3 regions of the Alteromonas sp. R7 genome follow, and region 1 is predicted to be linked to each of the others. Evidence: predicted binding sites of a transcription regulator. Region 1 holds the regulator's gene; each other region holds the start of a gene.
The links. Region 1 encodes FNR, which switches genes on or off when oxygen is low (the NO sensors DNR and NnrR bind a similar motif). Its sites were predicted from a motif close to TTGATCTAGATCAA; they were not measured.
Positions count from the first base shown of each region.

Region 2: clpB (ATP-dependent chaperone ClpB) is a predicted target of FNR. The motif match lies at 3,547-3,560, and genes of this name have one in related genera.
Region 3: ccoG (cytochrome c oxidase accessory protein CcoG) is a predicted target of FNR. The motif match lies at 1,223-1,236, and genes of this name have one in related genera.

Region 1 covers NZ_JBVTQX010000004.1:261,089-267,213, forward strand. The annotation lists gene AC0J2X_RS08765 (heavy metal translocating P-type ATPase) at 1-2,290, shown strand, start outside; gene ccoS (cbb3-type cytochrome oxidase assembly protein CcoS) at 2,292-2,522, shown strand; gene AC0J2X_RS08775 (sulfite exporter TauE/SafE family protein) at 2,509-3,168, shown strand; gene fnr (fumarate/nitrate reduction transcriptional regulator Fnr) at 3,214-3,951, shown strand; gene uspE (universal stress protein UspE) at 4,196-5,119, shown strand; gene ttcA (tRNA 2-thiocytidine(32) synthetase TtcA) at 5,268-6,125, shown strand, end outside.
Region 2 covers NZ_JBVTQX010000001.1:653,557-659,681, reverse strand. The annotation lists gene AC0J2X_RS02830 (DcaP family trimeric outer membrane transporter) at 1-44, opposite strand, end outside; gene clpB (ATP-dependent chaperone ClpB) at 777-3,353, opposite strand; gene pgeF (peptidoglycan editing factor PgeF) at 3,603-4,358, opposite strand; gene rluD (23S rRNA pseudouridine(1911/1915/1917) synthase RluD) at 4,375-5,358, opposite strand; gene AC0J2X_RS02810 (outer membrane protein assembly factor BamD) at 5,545-6,125, shown strand, end outside.
Region 3 covers NZ_JBVTQX010000002.1:525,990-532,114, forward strand. The annotation lists gene AC0J2X_RS05090 (DUF3016 domain-containing protein) at 1-324, opposite strand, end outside; gene AC0J2X_RS05095 (hypothetical protein) at 448-819, opposite strand; gene ccoG (cytochrome c oxidase accessory protein CcoG) at 1,300-2,730, shown strand; gene AC0J2X_RS05105 (serine/threonine protein kinase) at 2,727-3,710, shown strand; cobalamin riboswitch at 3,830-4,081, shown strand; gene AC0J2X_RS05110 (TonB-dependent receptor plug domain-containing protein) at 4,172-6,094, shown strand.

The sequences.
Region 1 (6,125 bases):
CCTTGAAGACTATTACCAGTTTAGAACCGAACCGGCGCAAAAATCTGACGACAGTATTTTAGAAACGTTAGATAAGCTAAAAGTCTATGACGACCCTTCCCTTCAAGAAGAGTTCGTGTTTGAAGAAGGTCAGGACAAACAGATTCAGTTGACCCTTGAAGGTATTACATGCGCTGCGTGTGGCTGGCTTATCGAAAAGCAGTTGTCAAAAGTTGAAGGAATAAAGCAAGTCGCGGTGAATGTACAAGAGCGCCGCGCTTTAGTCACTTGGTCACCGTTTCAAATTAAGCTTAGCCAAATTCTATCTACGCTAAAACGCATTGGTTATGTTGGGTCACCATTTCACCCCGACGAACACGAAGCCAGTTATAAACGCGAACAGAAGACCTTTCTAAAAAAGCTTGGCCTAGCAGGCATTATGACCATGCAGGTTATGATGCTGATGACTGGGCTTTATTTTGATTGGTTCGGCGCCATTGAGTTAGAGACCCGCCAATATTTTTATTGGGTTGCCCTTACGCTTACTACACCAGTGGTGCTGTATTCAGGCAGCACCTTTTATGTGGGCGCCGCTAAAGCGCTAAGCGCCAAAACGGTTAATATGGACGTACCCGTTACGCTCGCCATATTCGGTACTTACATCGCTGGAATTCGCTCTACAGTATTAGAGCAAGGTGAAGTGTATTTCGAATCCATCTGTATGTTTATTTTTCTGCTGTTACTTAGCCGATTCTTAGAACATCGCAGTCGTCATCGCGCCGCACAGATCTCTGCCAATATGATGCAGTATGTGCCCGTATCAGCGACCAAACTAAATCCGGATGGCAGCCTAACCGAGTGTCTGGCTAAGCAGCTAAAAATTGATGACGTAGTACTGGTGAAGCCTGGTGAAACAGTCCCCATTGATGGGGTGGTAACCGACGGCAACGCAGCGGTTGACGAATCAATGCTTACCGGCGAGTTTAACCCCGTGCGTAAGTCGAACAGTAGCCCGGTTTACGGCGGCACGGTTTGTCAAGATGGTACGCTAACCATTACGGTTACGCAGACCCTTAAAAATGCGCTGGTAAATCAAATTGTACGACTGCAAGCAAGTGCGATGGCGAGTAAGCCTAAAGCAGCGCAGATAGCCGATAATTTTTCTCGCTATTTCGTTACCGCGGTATTGCTGATTTCGGCGTTAACCTATGGCTTTTGGGCGTATCAGGGTAGCGACGAGGCATTTTGGATCACCATATCGGTGCTGGTTGCAACCTGCCCTTGCGCACTAGGGTTGGCTACGCCATCAGCGTTAACCTGCGCTATGGCAAAGTTAAACCGACAAGGTATTTTACTAAAACGGGCCGATGCGCTAGAACAAATTACTGACATTGACACCATCGCTTTAGACAAAACCGGCACGCTCACAAAAGGCAAATTTACTATTTCAAATGCCTGGTACGCTGACGGCGTGGATAGTAATAGTGCGCTATCAATTGCGCGCGCTTTGGAGTCACGCTCTGAACATCCGATTGCCAAAGCCTTTAGCGACGATATAGCCTTTAGCGGTAGTGCTGACGCCATCGATAACACGGTACACAAAGTGACTAATTTTACCGTTACGCCAGGAGGTGGTATCAGCGGTGAGATCAATGACACGTTGTTTTCTATGGGATCTGCAGCATTCAGCGTTCACGAATCACAGCTAAAACTCATTGAAGCGTTCCCTTCAGCTAACGTGTTTCTCACGGTTAAGGGGCGTATTATGGCGGCGTATGAAGTAAAGGATTCACTAAGAGAAGATGCGCAAGAAACTCTCGATATATTAGCTGCAAGCCATACCCTCGCCGTTTTAAGTGGTGATACACAGCAAAACGTTAATGCGCTTACCGCACCATTGCCAATTTCGACCGCTAAAGGTGGCCTAACACCTGAGCAAAAGTACGAAGCCGTTCAAGCTATGCAGCAATCTGGCGCGAAAGTGATGATGATGGGTGACGGTATCAACGACGCTCCAGTTCTTGCCAGCGCTGATGTGGCAATTGCAGTGGGTAATGCCACAGACGTGGCTAAAACTGCCGCCGACGTGATACTGCTTGGAGATCAGCTGCTTTCTGTACCAGAGCTTATTCGAACTGCGCATCAAGTGAAGCAAAAAATAAGGCAAAATATCGGCTGGTCGGTAGGTTACAACGTTTTGATCTTACCTTTCGCCGTATCAGGCCTACTTTCACCGTGGATGGCTGTTGTTGGTATGTCGTTAAGCAGTATCATTGTGGTCACAAACTCAACGCGACTTTTGAGCAAATAGCATGAGTATTATTTACGTATTAATTCCAATCGCCATCATCATTGTTGCCGTCGCTATCGTGATATTCTTTTGGGCGGTGAAAACCAATCAATTTGAAGATTTGGATCGCCAAGGGTATAGCATACTGTTTGACGATGATCTTCCGCCAGAAGAAAAAAAGCTAGCTGAGCAACGCAAGCAACTTCAAGACAGTAAAGTAGACAAAAGCCAAGCGCCACATGGAAGGGATTAACTACTTCTCTGCCTTTCTTATCGGCTTAGCCGGTGGAGTTCACTGTGTGGGAATGTGCGGTGGAATTGTCGCTGCGCTAAGGATGGTATCCCCTAAAGGCGCTTCAGCACTACCCTATACCCTTGCCTATAACATGGGACGTATAGTGAGCTACACCATCGCCGGAGCAATAACCGGGGCACTTGGAAAAATTGCAGCAGATTATATACCTCTTGCCAACTATGCCCTTTCCCTACTTAGCGGAATCATGTTGCTTCTACTGGCGTGTTATTTGGGTAAGTGGTGGACTGGCTTAACAGTGCTGGAAAATGCGGGTAAAGGCCTATTTTCCAAAGTCCAGCCGCTTTCAAAACGCTTTTTGCCATTTAAGACCCCTTTAAGTGCGTTGCCTTATGGTTTTATTTGGGGTTGGCTTCCTTGCGGTTTGGTGTATTCCACACTTACCTGGTCTCTCGCGGCGGGTAACGCGCTAGAAGGCGCTGCTATTATGTTCTTCTTCGGTTTGGGTACATTACCCACCTTGCTCGCTGCAAGCGCTGGTAGCCAATATATTGTTCGAAGTTTTCAGCATAACCATTTTAGACAAATTATTGCAGTAATAATGGCAATATATGCATCTTATCTTATTCATGGCGCAATCGTTTAAAAATGGGTGTATTATTGTCGGGTATTCTTTTAGAGAGCGTGCATTATGAGCAAAGGAAGCCAATTTTCTATTCACTGTCAAAACTGTAGTTTCAGTCACCTGTGTTTACCGGTGGCGTTAAACAAAACAGAAATCGAATCTCTTGACGATATTATTGAACGCAAGAAGCCGCTTCATAAAGGTGACACGCTGATTCAAACTGGTGATAAATTCCGTTCTCTATTTGCAGTGAGAACCGGTTCATTCAAATCATTTGTGACTAATACCGAAGGTGAAGAACAGATTACCGGCTTCCACTTTCCTGGTGATATTATCGGTTTCGATGCACTAAGAGAGAACAAACACCAAAGCTATACTTCTGCGTTAGAAACTGCCATGGTGTGTGAGCTTCCCTACGAGACCCTCGACGAAATGTCAGTGCAATTTCCAAAGCTACGCCACCAGATCATGAGCTTCATGAGCGCTGAGATAAAACAAGATCACGACATGATCATGCTTTTAAACAAGCGAACTGCAGAAGAGCGCTTACTGTATTTCATCTCACACCTGTCGCAACGCTTTGAAGAGCGTGGCTTTTCCCATAGAGAATTCCACTTAACCATGACGCGCAACGAAATTGGAAACTATTTAGGATTAACGATTGAAACGATTAGTCGTCTGTTAAGCCGTTTTCAAAAAGACAACATCATAAAAGTAGACGGCAGGCTTATTACTATTTTGGATTTCGATAGGCTAAACACCAAACTAGCGGCGCTTAACGGCCCTAGCGTTGTCTGCGGTTAGTCCTTTTTAAGTGTTAAATAAGGCGCGCACTAAGCGCGCTTTTTTGTAACCTGTGTTAGCCACCTATCTTCCCTTTCAGCGCCACGCCGGTTGCTCCATATTCAATTAGGTAGGTTCACTCATGGTCGCCTCGTAAAATTCTTGATCTAAAACAACTTACGTTTTTCCCAATGTCGTTTATAGTTAGTATTAGAAAGCTTCGATTTCGACAGCCGCTACTAAGTTTCGTAGTTAGGGGGACGTTATGATTGAGTGTAAACGAATTCTGGCCGTGGTAGATGCCGAGCGCGATAACCAACCTGCACTAAGCCGAGCTTATGAACTCGCTTCAAAAACAGGCGCTTCAGTTACCGCAATGATGGTGGTATACGACTTATCTTATGATATGACGACCATGCTTAGCCCGGATGAGCGCGAGTCAATGCGCGATGCAGTTACAAAGGAGCATGCAAAATGGCTTGCCACCCACTTAAGAGAACAAGGATTCACTGAAACTGATATCGTTGTAGAATGGAATAATCGTGCGTATGAGTCGATTATTTACTACACCCTAAACAATCAGATAGATTTAGTGGTAAAGGCAACCAAAAAGCACGACGATCTTGCTTCTGTTATTTTCACCCCCACCGACTGGCATTTAATGCGTAAATGCCCTCGCCCAGTATTGCTCGTTAAAGAGCACGACTGGCCAGAAGGAGGAGAGATTATTGCTGCAGTAAACGTAGGCAGTGAAGACGATGAGCATGCCGCACTTAACGATAAGCTCACCCTCATTGCTAACGACTACGCCTCTTTATTGAAAGGTAGCGTAAATTTGGTCAACAGTTACCCTTCTACACCACTTAATATCGCCATAGAAGTACCTGAGTTCGACCCCGATACCTATCACGACGCGGTAAAAAATCATCATTTAAAAGAAATGCGTAGTCACGCGTTAAAGTACGGTATTCCTGAAAACAAATGCGTAGTAAGAGAAGGCCTTCCGGAAAAAGTTATCCCGCAAGTGGCAAAAAGACTGGATGCAGAGCTGGTTGTTATTGGTACCGTTGGCCGTGTGGGCATTTCAGCGGCCCTAATTGGTAACACTGCAGAACACGTGATCGACGAACTCAATTGCGATGTGCTTGCTATTAAGCCAGATGGATTTGTGTCGCCGTTGTCGGTGTAGTCTTTTCATCAGTACCGCATAGCCCGTGTTTGCCGTTACTTAGCGGCCAACACGGTATGTCACCAACAAATTTAACTTCACAAGCATGGTCTCGAAAAGCCGCTTTAATGTATAATGGTGGCTTTATCACAAACCAAGCTAGTTAATTATGAGTTTAGGCACAAACAGTGCTGACGCGTCGCCATTAAATGCTGCGCAAAGTAAGCAAAAGTACAACTTCAACAAACTTCAGAAACGACTTCGCCGCAATGTGGGTAAAGCCATTGGCGATTTCGGTATGATTGAAAACAACGACAAAGTAATGGTGTGTTTATCTGGCGGTAAAGACAGCTACACCATGCTAGATATTTTATTGTTTTTAAAGAAGATTGCGCCTATTCACTTTGATATCGTTGCGGTTAATCTTGACCAAAAGCAGCCTGGTTTCCCAGAACATATCTTGCCTGAATATCTAGAAAGCATTGGCGTTGACTACAAAATTGTAGAAGAAGACACCTACTCTATTGTTAAAGACAAAATTCCAGAGGGAAAGACGACTTGCTCTCTCTGTTCTCGCTTGCGCCGTGGTATTCTGTACCGCACGGCAAAAGAGTTAGGTGCGACTAAAATTGCATTAGGTCATCACCGCGACGACATGCTAGAAACGTTTTTCCTCAATATGTTTCATGGTGGCAAGCTTAAGTCTATGCCGCCAAAGCTAGTCAGCGACAACGGTGAACACATCGTTATTCGTCCATTGGCGTACTGCACAGAAAAAGACATCGAGAAATATTCTCAGGCCGCTGAATTTCCGATTATTCCGTGTAACCTTTGTGGCTCACAAGAAAACCTACAGCGCCAAAACATAAAGGCTATGCTTCAAGACTGGAACCGTCGCTTCCCAGGTCGTATAGAGTCGATGTTCCGTGCGCTTCAAAACGTAGCGCCTTCACACTTAATCGACAGCAACCTTTATGATTTTAAAGCTATAGCTACACAAGAAGGCCCGGTAGAAGACGGTGATATC
Region 2 (6,125 bases), on a different contig from region 1:
GCACAAGCAGATAAGCGTAGGGTGTAATTATTGTTTGTTTTCATTATTCGTCCTAATAGCTGAAACTATTTAACATGTCATTAACGGGCGGATAATGTATTCGTTCGTGCTTAGAGGATAAACCGAGTTTAGAATATTAACTTTTTCCTAAATTCGCATAATCAGAGGTTTACTTTTTGAATGTTAATTGTGTAAAGAGATGAAGAATATTGAGCATAAATCGCTCAATAGAAAAATAATAAAAGGCTACTTGTTGCTAATACTATAAATGAAAGTAATGATATTGCCTGAAGTGCCTTACCCCAACTTTGCGAAAACCAACTTAAACACAAAGACAAAGAAAACACGGTAAGTGCAGATATAATAGTATCTGCAGGCGAGAATGTTGCTTGATTTACACTCAATGCAAATACGGCAAAACCGGTACCTATGGCACCGACTGCGCTCACAATTATGCATAATATGAAATGCGCACAAAGCTTAGCTATATCTCGGGGCATTGAGCGCGCAGAAACTACCGCTTCGTTTGAATTATATAACTGCATCGCAACCTCTTAACCCTCTCAACAATAAGTTAATGATAATAGTTATCATTATTAAATCAAGAAAATTAATTAGCTGTATTAGGAAAATTCATTAAACAAGAAAGCGTAATCTGTCGCTATTCGACCAGTGGCTTTTTGGTAAATCGTTTTTTGTTATGAAGCTGCCGATTAATGGTCTTTCGCGGAATCTACTGGCAATAAAAAAGGCACTGTCTCCAGTGCCTTTTGGTTTTAATTGCTGACAACGAAAAGTCCGCTGTCATCTGCATCAATACGAATGGTTGATTCCGGTATTAATTCGCCAGCGAGTAATTGATGCGCGAGTGGATTTTCCACCTGCACTTGTATCGCTCGCTTAAGCGGACGTGCGCCAAACACTGGGTCGAAGCCCGCGTCCGCCAATTTATCCATAGCCGCAGCAGACAGAGTAAGCTTATATCCTTTTTCTGCGAGCCTAGCGCGAAGTGAGGCAAGCTGAATTTTAGCAATAGATTTTATTTGCTCCTTCCCTAATGGATGGAATACCACAATATCATCGACGCGGTTGATGAACTCCGGTCTGAAGTGTCGCCCTACAACACTCATTACCGACGCTTTCATATCGCCATACTGACTTTCGTTGTGCTTATCTTGAATGATATCTGAACCTAAGTTGGACGTCATGATCACAACGGTATTTTTAAAATCTACAGTACGTCCTTGCCCGTCAGTCAACCGGCCGTCATCTAGTACTTGAAGCAGAATATTGAATACATCCGGATGTGCCTTTTCAACCTCGTCCAACAAAATGACCGAGTATGGCTTGCGACGCACCGCTTCGGTTAAGTAGCCACCTTCCTCGTAGCCAACATAGCCAGGAGGTGCACCCACTAAGCGTGCTACCGAGTGTTTTTCCATAAACTCTGACATATCGATACGCACCATGGCATCTTCAGTATCGAACATAAAGCCTGCCAAGGCTTTGCAGAGCTCAGTTTTGCCCACGCCAGTTGGCCCTAAAAATAAGAATGAGCCAATAGGTCGATTTGGATCCGCAAGCCCAGCACGTGAACGGCGAATTGCGTTTGAAACCGCTTCAACCGCTTCTTCTTGTCCAACAACCCGTTTGTGAAGTACGTCTTCCATACGCAACAACTTCTCACGCTCGCCCTCAAGCATTCGCGCTACAGGTATACCCGTCCATCGCGAAAGCACATCTGCAATTTCAACGTCCGTCACTTTATTTTTAAGTAACGTCGTCTCGCGAGTTTCGTTTTCAGCCGCTTGCTCTAACTTTGCTTCAAGCTCTGGAATACGGCCGTACTGAAGTTCCGACATGCGATTCAAATCAGATGCACGTCGCGCTATCTCCAAGTCAAGTTTAGCCTGCTCAAGCTCCCCTTTAATGGTTTGAGTGCCCTGCATGGCGTCTTTCTCATCCAGCCACACTTTCTCAAGCTCTGCGTACTTGGTTTCCGCTTGCTCACGCTCTAGCTCAATCATCTCAAGTCGCTTATGACTCGCATCATCTGTTTCTTTGGCCAGAGCTTGCTCTTCCAATTTTAGCTGGATGATACGACGCTCCAGACGATCCATCTCTTCGGGCTTGGAGTCTATTTGCAATCGAATGCTAGACGCAGCCTCGTCTATAAGATCAATGGCTTTGTCTGGTAATTGGCGGTCGCTAATATAACGATGCGACAAACTTGCCGCTGCAACGATAGCGGGATCAGTAATATCTACCGAGTGATGGAGCTCATAGCGCTCTTTTAAGCCACGCAGAATAGCAATAGTGTCTTCAACGCTAGGTTCTTCAACTAATACCTTTTGGAAACGACGTTCAAGTGCTGCGTCTTTTTCAATGTACTGACGATATTCATCCAGTGTTGTAGCACCAACGCAGTGAAGTTCACCACGGGCTAACGCAGGTTTAAGCATATTACCTGCATCCATCGCTCCATCGCCCTTCCCTGCACCTACCATGGTGTGCAGTTCGTCAACGAATAAGATCACGCGGCCTTCTTCTTTAGCCAGCTCATTAAGCACTGCTTTAAGGCGTTCTTCAAACTCACCGCGATATTTAGCTCCCGCCACTAACGCGCCCATATCAAGGGCAAGAACACGCTTGTTCTTTAAGCCCTCAGGCACTTCGCCATTAATGATGCGCTGAGCCAACCCTTCAACAATAGCCGTTTTACCCACACCCGGCTCACCAATGAGTACTGGGTTGTTTTTGGTTCGACGCTGTAGTACTTGAACAGTTCGGCGAATCTCATCGTCTCGACCAATGACCGGGTCGAGCTTGCCTTGTTCTGCTCGCTCGGTTAAATCTGTCGTGTATTTTTCAAGCGCCTGACGTACATCTTCAGCATTAGGATCCGTGACCTTCTGGCCACCACGCATGTCGTCTATTGCGCTTTCAATAGCTTCTTTAGTGATATTCAGGCTTTTGAGGATTTCCCCCAAGCGCCCTTTATCTTGTAGCGCCGCTAGAACAAAGATTTCTGAAGTGATGTATTCGTCTTTTCGCTGCTGCGCTATCTTGTCACAAAGATTTAGCAAAATGCCGCTGTCTTTACTTAATTGAACATCTCCCCCAATGCCTTCAATACGAGGTAGGCGCTCAATAGCTTGGCTCAGTGCTGAGCGTAGCGCATTTACATTGATGTTTGCTTGGTCAAGCAAAGGGCGTACTGACCCGCCTTGCTGATTTAGCATGGCAGTCATTAAATGGACAGGTTCAATGTATTGATGATCTCGCCCCAATGCGAGTGATTGAGCATCGGATATTGCGAGCTGAAATTTACTGGTAAATCTATCTAGTCTCATAATTTCAACCTAATTAATGAACAACTATACCTGCGGTAACACGCCGCAATTACGAACATTTTAACTCTCGCTGAGTGGGTAATGATCTATGCGGAATGGTATTATTTATGTTCTAGTTATGTAGGCTGCTCAATTGCGATTCAAGTATGAGATTAAAAAGTTAGCCCAAAAGATAACAAATAATGTATGAAGTTTGATCTAGCGCAACTGTGTGATCAGACTAAAACTGCCGCCTTTTTTCGAAACAATTTAAAGCAGGCCTATTACGCTAACTATACGCCCAGTCGTGCGCTTGTTTTGATGCGTAGCTCTTCGATGGGAGTAAAAACGCTGTTCGTCAGTGTAAGTACACAAGTTACTTTGTGTAATACTCTCAACGCCAGCTTGCTGCAATTGCACCTGTGCCACTAGAGGTAGATCTAATAAGTACTTCCCTCTATTAGAGCTATTGGCAATGGCACCGTCTATATGGCGAAACTTACTCGCCAACTGTACATCAACTTCGTAGCAGGGCCCGCTGATTGCAGGACCAACCCAAGCGATGAGTTTTTTTGCTTCGCTGCCAAAGTGTGAAACAGCACTTCCAATAATGTTAGTATCGAGACCTTTCCAACCAGCATGTACTGCCGCCACTTCTTGACCGCTTTCATCACACAATAAAATGGGCACGCAGTCTGCGGTCATCACCGCACAAAAATGCGATGTTGAAGAAGAATACGACGCATCAGCGGTGGTATCTGCGCTCGGCAATGACACCACGCGGTTGCTGTGCACTTGCTCCAACCATGTGATCTTTTCACTATGTGGAATCAGGCTTCTATTGGCTTTTACTAGTAGGAGGTCGTCCCCCACGTGGGCGCCAACGTTTAAACCTGCAAAATCACCTATGCTTGTACCTCCCATTCTTGTCGTTGTGTATGCAACAACATTTGCGGGACATGACCACGCTGGAGTAATCAAATCCAGCGTGGATGATATAGGTGAATTTGCAGATGACAATGTCATAAGTTCGCCTTACTCATTAAAGCATATCTTGTGGATTGTCCGCGGTGTCCTTTTTCACGGCTTTAAGCAAGTCCTGCATATCTTGAGGTAGGGGAGCTTTCCACGTCATCCACTCTTCCGTTTCAGGGTGAAACAGCGAGAGCTGTGCGGCGTGCAACGCCTGACGTTGGAATCCGCGAAGCGCAGCGATAAATTCTTCTGACGCCCCTTTAGGAAGACGAGGACGCCCGCCATAAACTTGGTCGCCAAGCAAAGGATGCTTAATGTGGGCCATGTGTACGCGGATTTGGTGCGTACGGCCAGTTTCAAGCTTCAAACGCAGGTGCGTGTATGCGCGAAATTTTTCGATAACACGAAAATGAGTGACCGCTGGTTTGCCCATTTCACGTACTGCCATATGCGTACGTTTTGTTGCGTGTCTACCAATAGGCGCATCTACAATACCACCAGCGACCATCGTACCTAAGGCAACGGCTTCGTATTCACGACTCATTTCCCGACGTTGAAGTTGGTCAACAAGATGCGTTTGAGCAGGAATTGTTTTTGCTACTACCATTAACCCCGTCGTGTCTTTGTCAAGGCGATGGACAATGCCCGCACGTGGAACTTTGTCTATCTCTGGACAATGATTTAACAAGGCATTTAGCACGGTACCGCTTGGGTTCCCTGCACCTGGATGCACAACCAAATCTGCTGGTTTGTTTATGACTAGGATGTGTTCATCTTCATAAACAATGTTTAACGCGATGTCTTGCGCTTCGCTCGTTACTTGTACATCCATTTCGGCCTGTACAGTAACAAGTTCATCCATTTGCATTTTGTGGCGAGGCACGGTGATTACTTCACCGTTTACAGCAACATTCCCATCTTGGATCCAAGTTTTTAGCTTAGAACGAGAATATTCAGGGAACAAATCAGCCAAAACCTGATCTAACCGTAAACCAAAATGCGCAGCTTCCGTTGAAGCTTCTAATTGTATTGTGTTCGGCGACTGTGTCATAACACCATTGATTACGTCTAAAAAAGGGTATTATAACAAGTATTCACGCTGTACACTGCCTTGTTTACGTTTTTGTATGGTTTTTCTCATCGTTAGTACGTTAGAATGCAATTAAAGTGTTGTTGTTTAACACATGAGCTTAGACAGCGAAGTATTAAAACTGTTTAGCAGGAAAATAGAATTATTATGAAATCATTTCGTCTACTGGCCCCCGTTTTATTGGGTGCTATGGTATCTGTCGCAGGATGTAGCTCTTCAGATAATGAAGAAAAAGCCGTATTAGCTAACATGGGTGCGCAGCAACTGTACGACAGAGCAAAGCAGAGCATGGAAGTAGGTAACTTCAGCGCTGCAGCACAAACGTTAAGCGCGCTAGATTCGCGCTACCCGTTCGGTCCCCTATCCCATCAGGTACAGCTAGACCTTATTTATAGCTATTATAAGTCAGGTAAAAACGAAGAAACGCTTGCCACTATCGACAGATTTATTCGTCTGAATCCAAACCATTCAGATGTTGATTACGCGTATTACATGCGTGGATTAACTAACATGGAATCAGATAGCAACCTTTTCCAAGAATTAATGAATATTGACCGTACGGATAGAGACCCGTCGAAGTCTCGTGCTGCGTTTGAAGATTTCCGCAGACTGATTCAACAATATCCAGATAGCAAATATGCCGCAGATGCGAAACAGCGCATGGTTCATATTAAAGACCGCTTGGCTCGCTATGAAATCGCTATTGCACGTTTCTACATGAGACGCCA
Region 3 (6,125 bases), on a different contig from region 1:
ACGGACGTCGCTACCGGCACCGTTACCGAAGCCGACAAACTGGCTTGGCCAAACTTGGCCAGCTAAATCAACATTTGTTACTGTCATTGACAGCACTTGCGACTCAGGTAAATCACTGGCCAAATCTACAATGTGTTCTTCAAGCTCTTGTAGCGTTCGTTCGCGGAACCGTTTACGAGATTCATTGGTTGGTCTTACATCGCTATAAGACTCAGGTTCTTCCCACGTTATCTTCACCTCAGCGGCTTGAGTGGGAGCAAAAACGGTAAGGAGTCCCACCGCTGTGGCGCAGCTTAAACAAGAAAAAGTACGTAATTTATTCACTTTTATGCTCCTAAATTCAGTCGTTTAAACTATGAGTTAGCAAGACATTTAGAGAAAGCTTAGCATGCAGCAATTGTCGGCTTTTATATCAGCTTTATATTTAACCAGCCTTGTTAAAATTGGCTAGTCTCGCTTTGCTACTTGCATAAATGACGACTGTTTAATGATTAGGCATAGTTGAACGCGTTTAGTTCCCGTAAAGTTGGGGTTTATATCGTCCTTTTCACAATAGGTGTGATAAAAACGTTTAACGCTTGCGCTATCAGCGGTGATTTGCTGAACATATGTTTGCTGGTAAGGCTTTAAGGGACTCAGCTGGATATTAATTTTATCTTGTAAACTACGCAGTTCTTCTCGCTCCGGTAAGGTGGCAATTGAAACTAGCCATTCAGAAAGCGAGTTCTGGATATCTTCAAAGAGATACTGAACAAAAGGAGACCGCAGCACAATTACCAAAACAATAATTTCAGCAGCGATGATAAAGAACCTTAACATGACTTCTCAGCTAACTTTGACAGACGTTTACTACAAATAGCGCCAATTTTTTAGCACCTTTCTCACTATGTGCTCAACTACACTTTGCCAATTTACATTTTCACAATGCTCACTGTACACGATTCAAACGGTAATTGACCACATTATTATCGACGATAATAGGGTTATATCGGTTTACCTGTAAATACAGCAAACTATACTCATGTATAGTACGTAAAGCCTAATCGTCGATGTTGGGCATCAAATGGCATCTGGCCGTTATATTAATCCTCATTATTCACGTAGCTGTATTTAACTATTTACAAAGTTACATAGACTGAGGAAATCAAAACAAAAAACGACTTACGTTCTGAAGTTTCAGTATTGACTGAAACTTTAAAAAGATACACCATACGCCGCATTATTGATCTACATTAAATATGACGTTGTGAACGCAGTTATACTGCACAGGCAGTTCGTTACGTCACATAAGGTTAAGCTATGAATGAACAAATACCGGTAAAGACCGTTACACCGGTAAAAGTACATAAACCCAAAGGTGGACCTGAGGGTAAACGCCACGACTCTCGTAGCCGTATTTATGTGCGGGCTGTACAAGGCCCTCTGGAGACGTTTAGACGCATGTTTGGCCTTTTCTTTTTGGGCCTCTTTGCCATCATTCCATGGATTCAGTACAACGGGCATCAAGCCGTGCTACTCGATATTGGTGAGCAGCGATTTACTATATTCTCACTAACCTTATGGCCTCAAGATCTCACTTTACTGGCCTACATATTTATTGTTTCCGCCTTTGCGCTGTTCTTCGTCACCACTTTCGCTGGTCGAGTGTGGTGTGGATTTATGTGTCCTCAAACAACGTGGGTATACATTTATACGTGGTTCGAAGAGAAATTCGAAGGCCCGCGCAACAAGCGTATAGCGCTAGATGCACGCAAAATGGATGCAGATAAATTTTTGCGTAAAACAGCTAAGCACACCGCTTGGGTATTGGTAGCGCTGTTAACGGCTTTAACCTTCGTTGGCTACTTTACGCCAATTGATGAACTGTTTATCGATTTTGTAACATTTAACACCAGCTTCTGGGCAGGTTTATCGGTTATTTTCTTTGCCGTCTGTACGTACGGAAACGCTGGCTACATGCGCGAAATCATGTGCACGCACATCTGCCCGTATGCGCGTTTTCAGTCTGCCATGTTCGACAAAGACACGTTTACTGTATCGTACGATGCAAAGCGTGGAGAGCAACGCGGCCCGCGACCACGCAAACTTAGTCACGAGCAAGTAAAAGAAAAAGGGTTAGGCGACTGTATAGACTGCAACCTGTGTGTTCAGGTATGCCCAACCGGTATCGATATTCGAAATGGCTTACAATACGAATGCATCAACTGCGGCGCCTGTGTTGATGCCTGTAACGGTGTTATGGATAAAATGGGTTATCCTAAAGGCCTGATAAGCTTTACCTCTGAAGAAGAACTAGCTGGCGGTAAGACTCATATTTTACGTCCAAAGTTAATTGGTTACTTTGTAGTTTTAGTGGTGATGATAGGCTTGCTGTTTGCCAATATTTGGATGCGCAGCCCCACCGAAGTTGACATTATTCGCGACAGAAACTCGCTATACCGCGAAACGAATGAAGGGCTAATTGAGAACGTTTATACAATAAAAGTACTTAACAAAACTCAGCAAACCCAAACCTACTCTATTGCTGTAAAAGGTTTGCCTGACTACAAGTACATTGGTGAGCAAACTGTAACAGTTGAAGGCGGTGCGGTGTATAGCACGCCAATTTCAGTTGCAACTGACGCCTATAATCTGGAAGATACGGTTACCGATATTTTTATCAGTGTAACCACCACTATTGATGGGGAAACGGTTACCGTTGATGAGCCAACTAAGTTCCTTTATCGATGACAGATTTTTCATTCTCTGGGCTTAGCCCAGACACCATATTAGATGCCCTGGAAAGTCAGGGCATTTTTCTTCAAAGCGGTTTGCTAGCACTAAATAGTTATGAAAACCGCGTCTATCAGTTTTTGGCTGAAGACGGTCAGCGCTATGTAGCAAAATTCTATCGCCCAGGTCGATGGACCGACGCTCAAATTCTTGAAGAACACGCGTTTGCTGCAGAGCTAATCGATAACGAAATTCCATTGGCTGCGCCCATTTCTCTCAATGGCAGCACGCTGCATCATCACACCGTGGCGGAAACTGACTATCGATTTGCGTTATTTCCTTCGGTGGGCGGTAGACAGTTCGAAAATGACAACCTTGATCAACTCGAATGGATGGGGCGTTTCATTGGTCGTATTCACCGCGTGGCCCATGCTAAAGGGTTTGCACATCGTCCCTCGATTGATATTGAAAGTTACCTCGATGAACCGAAGCAGGTGCTTATGCAAAGCACACTGCTGCCAGAGCATCTAAAGACAGCATTTTTTGCCATACTTAACCCCGTTATTGATGCCACGAAAAAAGCGTATAAGCCAACATCAAGTATTCGGCTTCACGGTGACTGCCACCCAGGCAATATACTGTGGCGCGATGGCCCTACCTTCGTTGATTTAGATGATTGCCGCATGGGCCCTGCTATCCAAGATTTGTGGATGATGCTAAGCGGCGACCGCCAACAACAACTATTGCAGCTCGATACTTTGGTTGAAGCATACGAGGAGTTTCACCCGTTTGACACTGCACAGTTGCCACTTATTGAGCCCCTGCGCGCTATGCGAATGGTGCATTACATGGCATGGCTTTCACGACGCTGGGAAGACCCTGCTTTTCCGCGGGCATTTCCTTGGTTTGCTGAAGACAAATACTGGGAAGGCCAAATACTTGCTCTGAAAGAACAGCTATCGGCCCTTCAAGAGCCTCCACTGAAATTAGGATATTGAGCCAGTCCCTTTACTGCTGAAAAAACGCTTTTTCGATGACCGTTGTCGATAATCTTATGGCGGTTACGAAAAAGCGTAAGGTATAAGAAACCGTATTCGCTATCACTTTTTAACTTAGATATAATCGACAGTGTGTAGGTGCTCTTGTCTAGCTCCATATTAACTACGGCGACAAGGGTTAAACGGGAAATCAGTGAAAAACTGATGCTGCCCCCGCAACGGTAAACTCAACGCGTTGTCGTTTTCTTTTCATACGCCACTGTCTTTTATGCGTTACGTATTAAACGCCATTAGATGGGAAGGCAAAAGAGCTATTACATTTGTAGTAATGGTGAGTAAGCCCGGATACCGGCCTGTACTTCATGGTGTCGTTTGCTTGCTCACATCCATAATTAAGCAAAAACGCGCACTTTCCCTAATCATGTGCTCGGGTGGAGCGCATCAAAGACAACATAAAAACCATGCGTACACATTTTACTAAAGCAGCCCTTAGCGCTGCAGTTATTTCGTGCTTAAGCACACCTGCCTTTGCTCAAACTTCTGACCAAGATATTGAAACTTTAACAGTAACAGGCACGCGTTTGCCTATTTCGTTAACCAAACTTCCTGGTTCAGTATCGGTGCTAACTGAAAGCGACATTAAAGCTTCGGGCGCACTTCAACTTACCGATCTAATTCGCGGCCTACCTGGCGTTAGCTTGTCTCAGTCAGGCAGTCCTGGTGGCTTAACGGAGCTGCGCGTGCGCGGCGGTGAAACCAACCATCTACTTGTTTTAATTGATGGCGTTGTTGCCAACGACGTAGGCCAAGGAAGCCTAGTTGATCTTGCTCACTTAACTAGCGCAAACGTGGTGCGCATAGAACTTCTTCGAGGCCCGCAGAGCGCAAGATGGGGCAGCGGCGCTATCGGTGGTGTATTGAGCATTACTACGAAATCAGGCCAGTTTGCCGATAATGCGTCACACGTAGACTTCTCTGCTGGCGTTGGCACACAAGGTACGTTGCAGGGCAGCATGAACGCGCGCTCGCAAAGCGATAACGTAGGTATTTCTGCATACGCCAGCTACATACGTACCGACGGCGACAACGTATCTCGTGTTGGTAACGAAGATGATGGCTACGACAACATGACCGCTGGCATTAATATTAATTATGCCGTAACGTCGGAGCATACGTTAATAGCTAACCTTCGCACGGTTCAGTACGAGAATGATTACGACGGCACTGATTTTGTGACGACAGGCCTTCCTGCTGACTCAGATAACGTGACGGATGGTTCACAAATTAGCGCGAAATTAAGATGGGAATTTGCTCCGGAAAATACAGGTTATCGCTCAGCGCTAAGTGCGCATTATCGCAAAGACGATAACGATAACACTGAGTCAGGTGCAGACACTGGCGGTACCACTGGTGAGCGCATAGAGTTAAACTGGACAGGTTTCTATACCATGGATAACTGGGATTTTGCTGGCGGTGTTGAATACCTACAGCGCCTTTTTACCCAGCGCGGCCCAATTGCATTTGGCGATCCGAACCAGAAGCAGCACGACAATACTTATAGCGTATTTGCCGAGACAAATGGCCAGCTAACCGAGTCGCTAACCGCAACACTAAGCGCACGATTCGACAACAACAGTGAGTTCGACAATGCCGTAAGTTATCGCGGTGGCCTTACATGGCAGCTTAACGATTACTACGCTGTTTTTACCAGCTATGGTAAAGCTGTTAAAACCCCCACCTTCACCGAGCGCTTTGGCTACTTCCCAGCAAGCTTCATCGGCAACCCAAACTTAGAACCTGAAACCAGTGAAGAATGGGAAATAGGCGTTAAGGCAAACTGGAAATCACTGTCTGCACAAATCAGCGCATACACTACCGACCTTGAAGACGAAATCAATGGCTTCGTATTTGTGTCAGATTTGGGTGCATATAGTGCCGATAATATCGACGGTGAAAGCTCGCGAGAAGGTATTGATCTAGAACTTAACTGGGACAGTGGCTATGGTGATTTTACCGCAGCGTATAGTTATCTAGATGCGGAACAAACCGACAGTGGTATAACAACCACTGAACTGCGTCGTGCCCGTCACCAAGGCTCATTAACCTACAACACTGACTTTGGAACGGAGAAGTTCAGCTTTTACACCAAGCTAGCTTACACAGGGAGTCATTACGACACCTTCTTCCCTCCTTTCCCTGAACCGTCTCAGACTCTGGCGCTGTCAGCCTATACGCTTGCAACCGTTAATTTAGGCTATCAGATAGATAAGCAGTGGCAGGTCTCGTTGAAGGTCGACAATGTATTTGATACTGATTATGAAGACATTGTAGGTTATGCAGGCCAAGAGCGTCGCGCTCTACTTTCAGTTAACTACAGCATGTAAGTGATGTAACGTTAATGAACCTTCTGTTGAG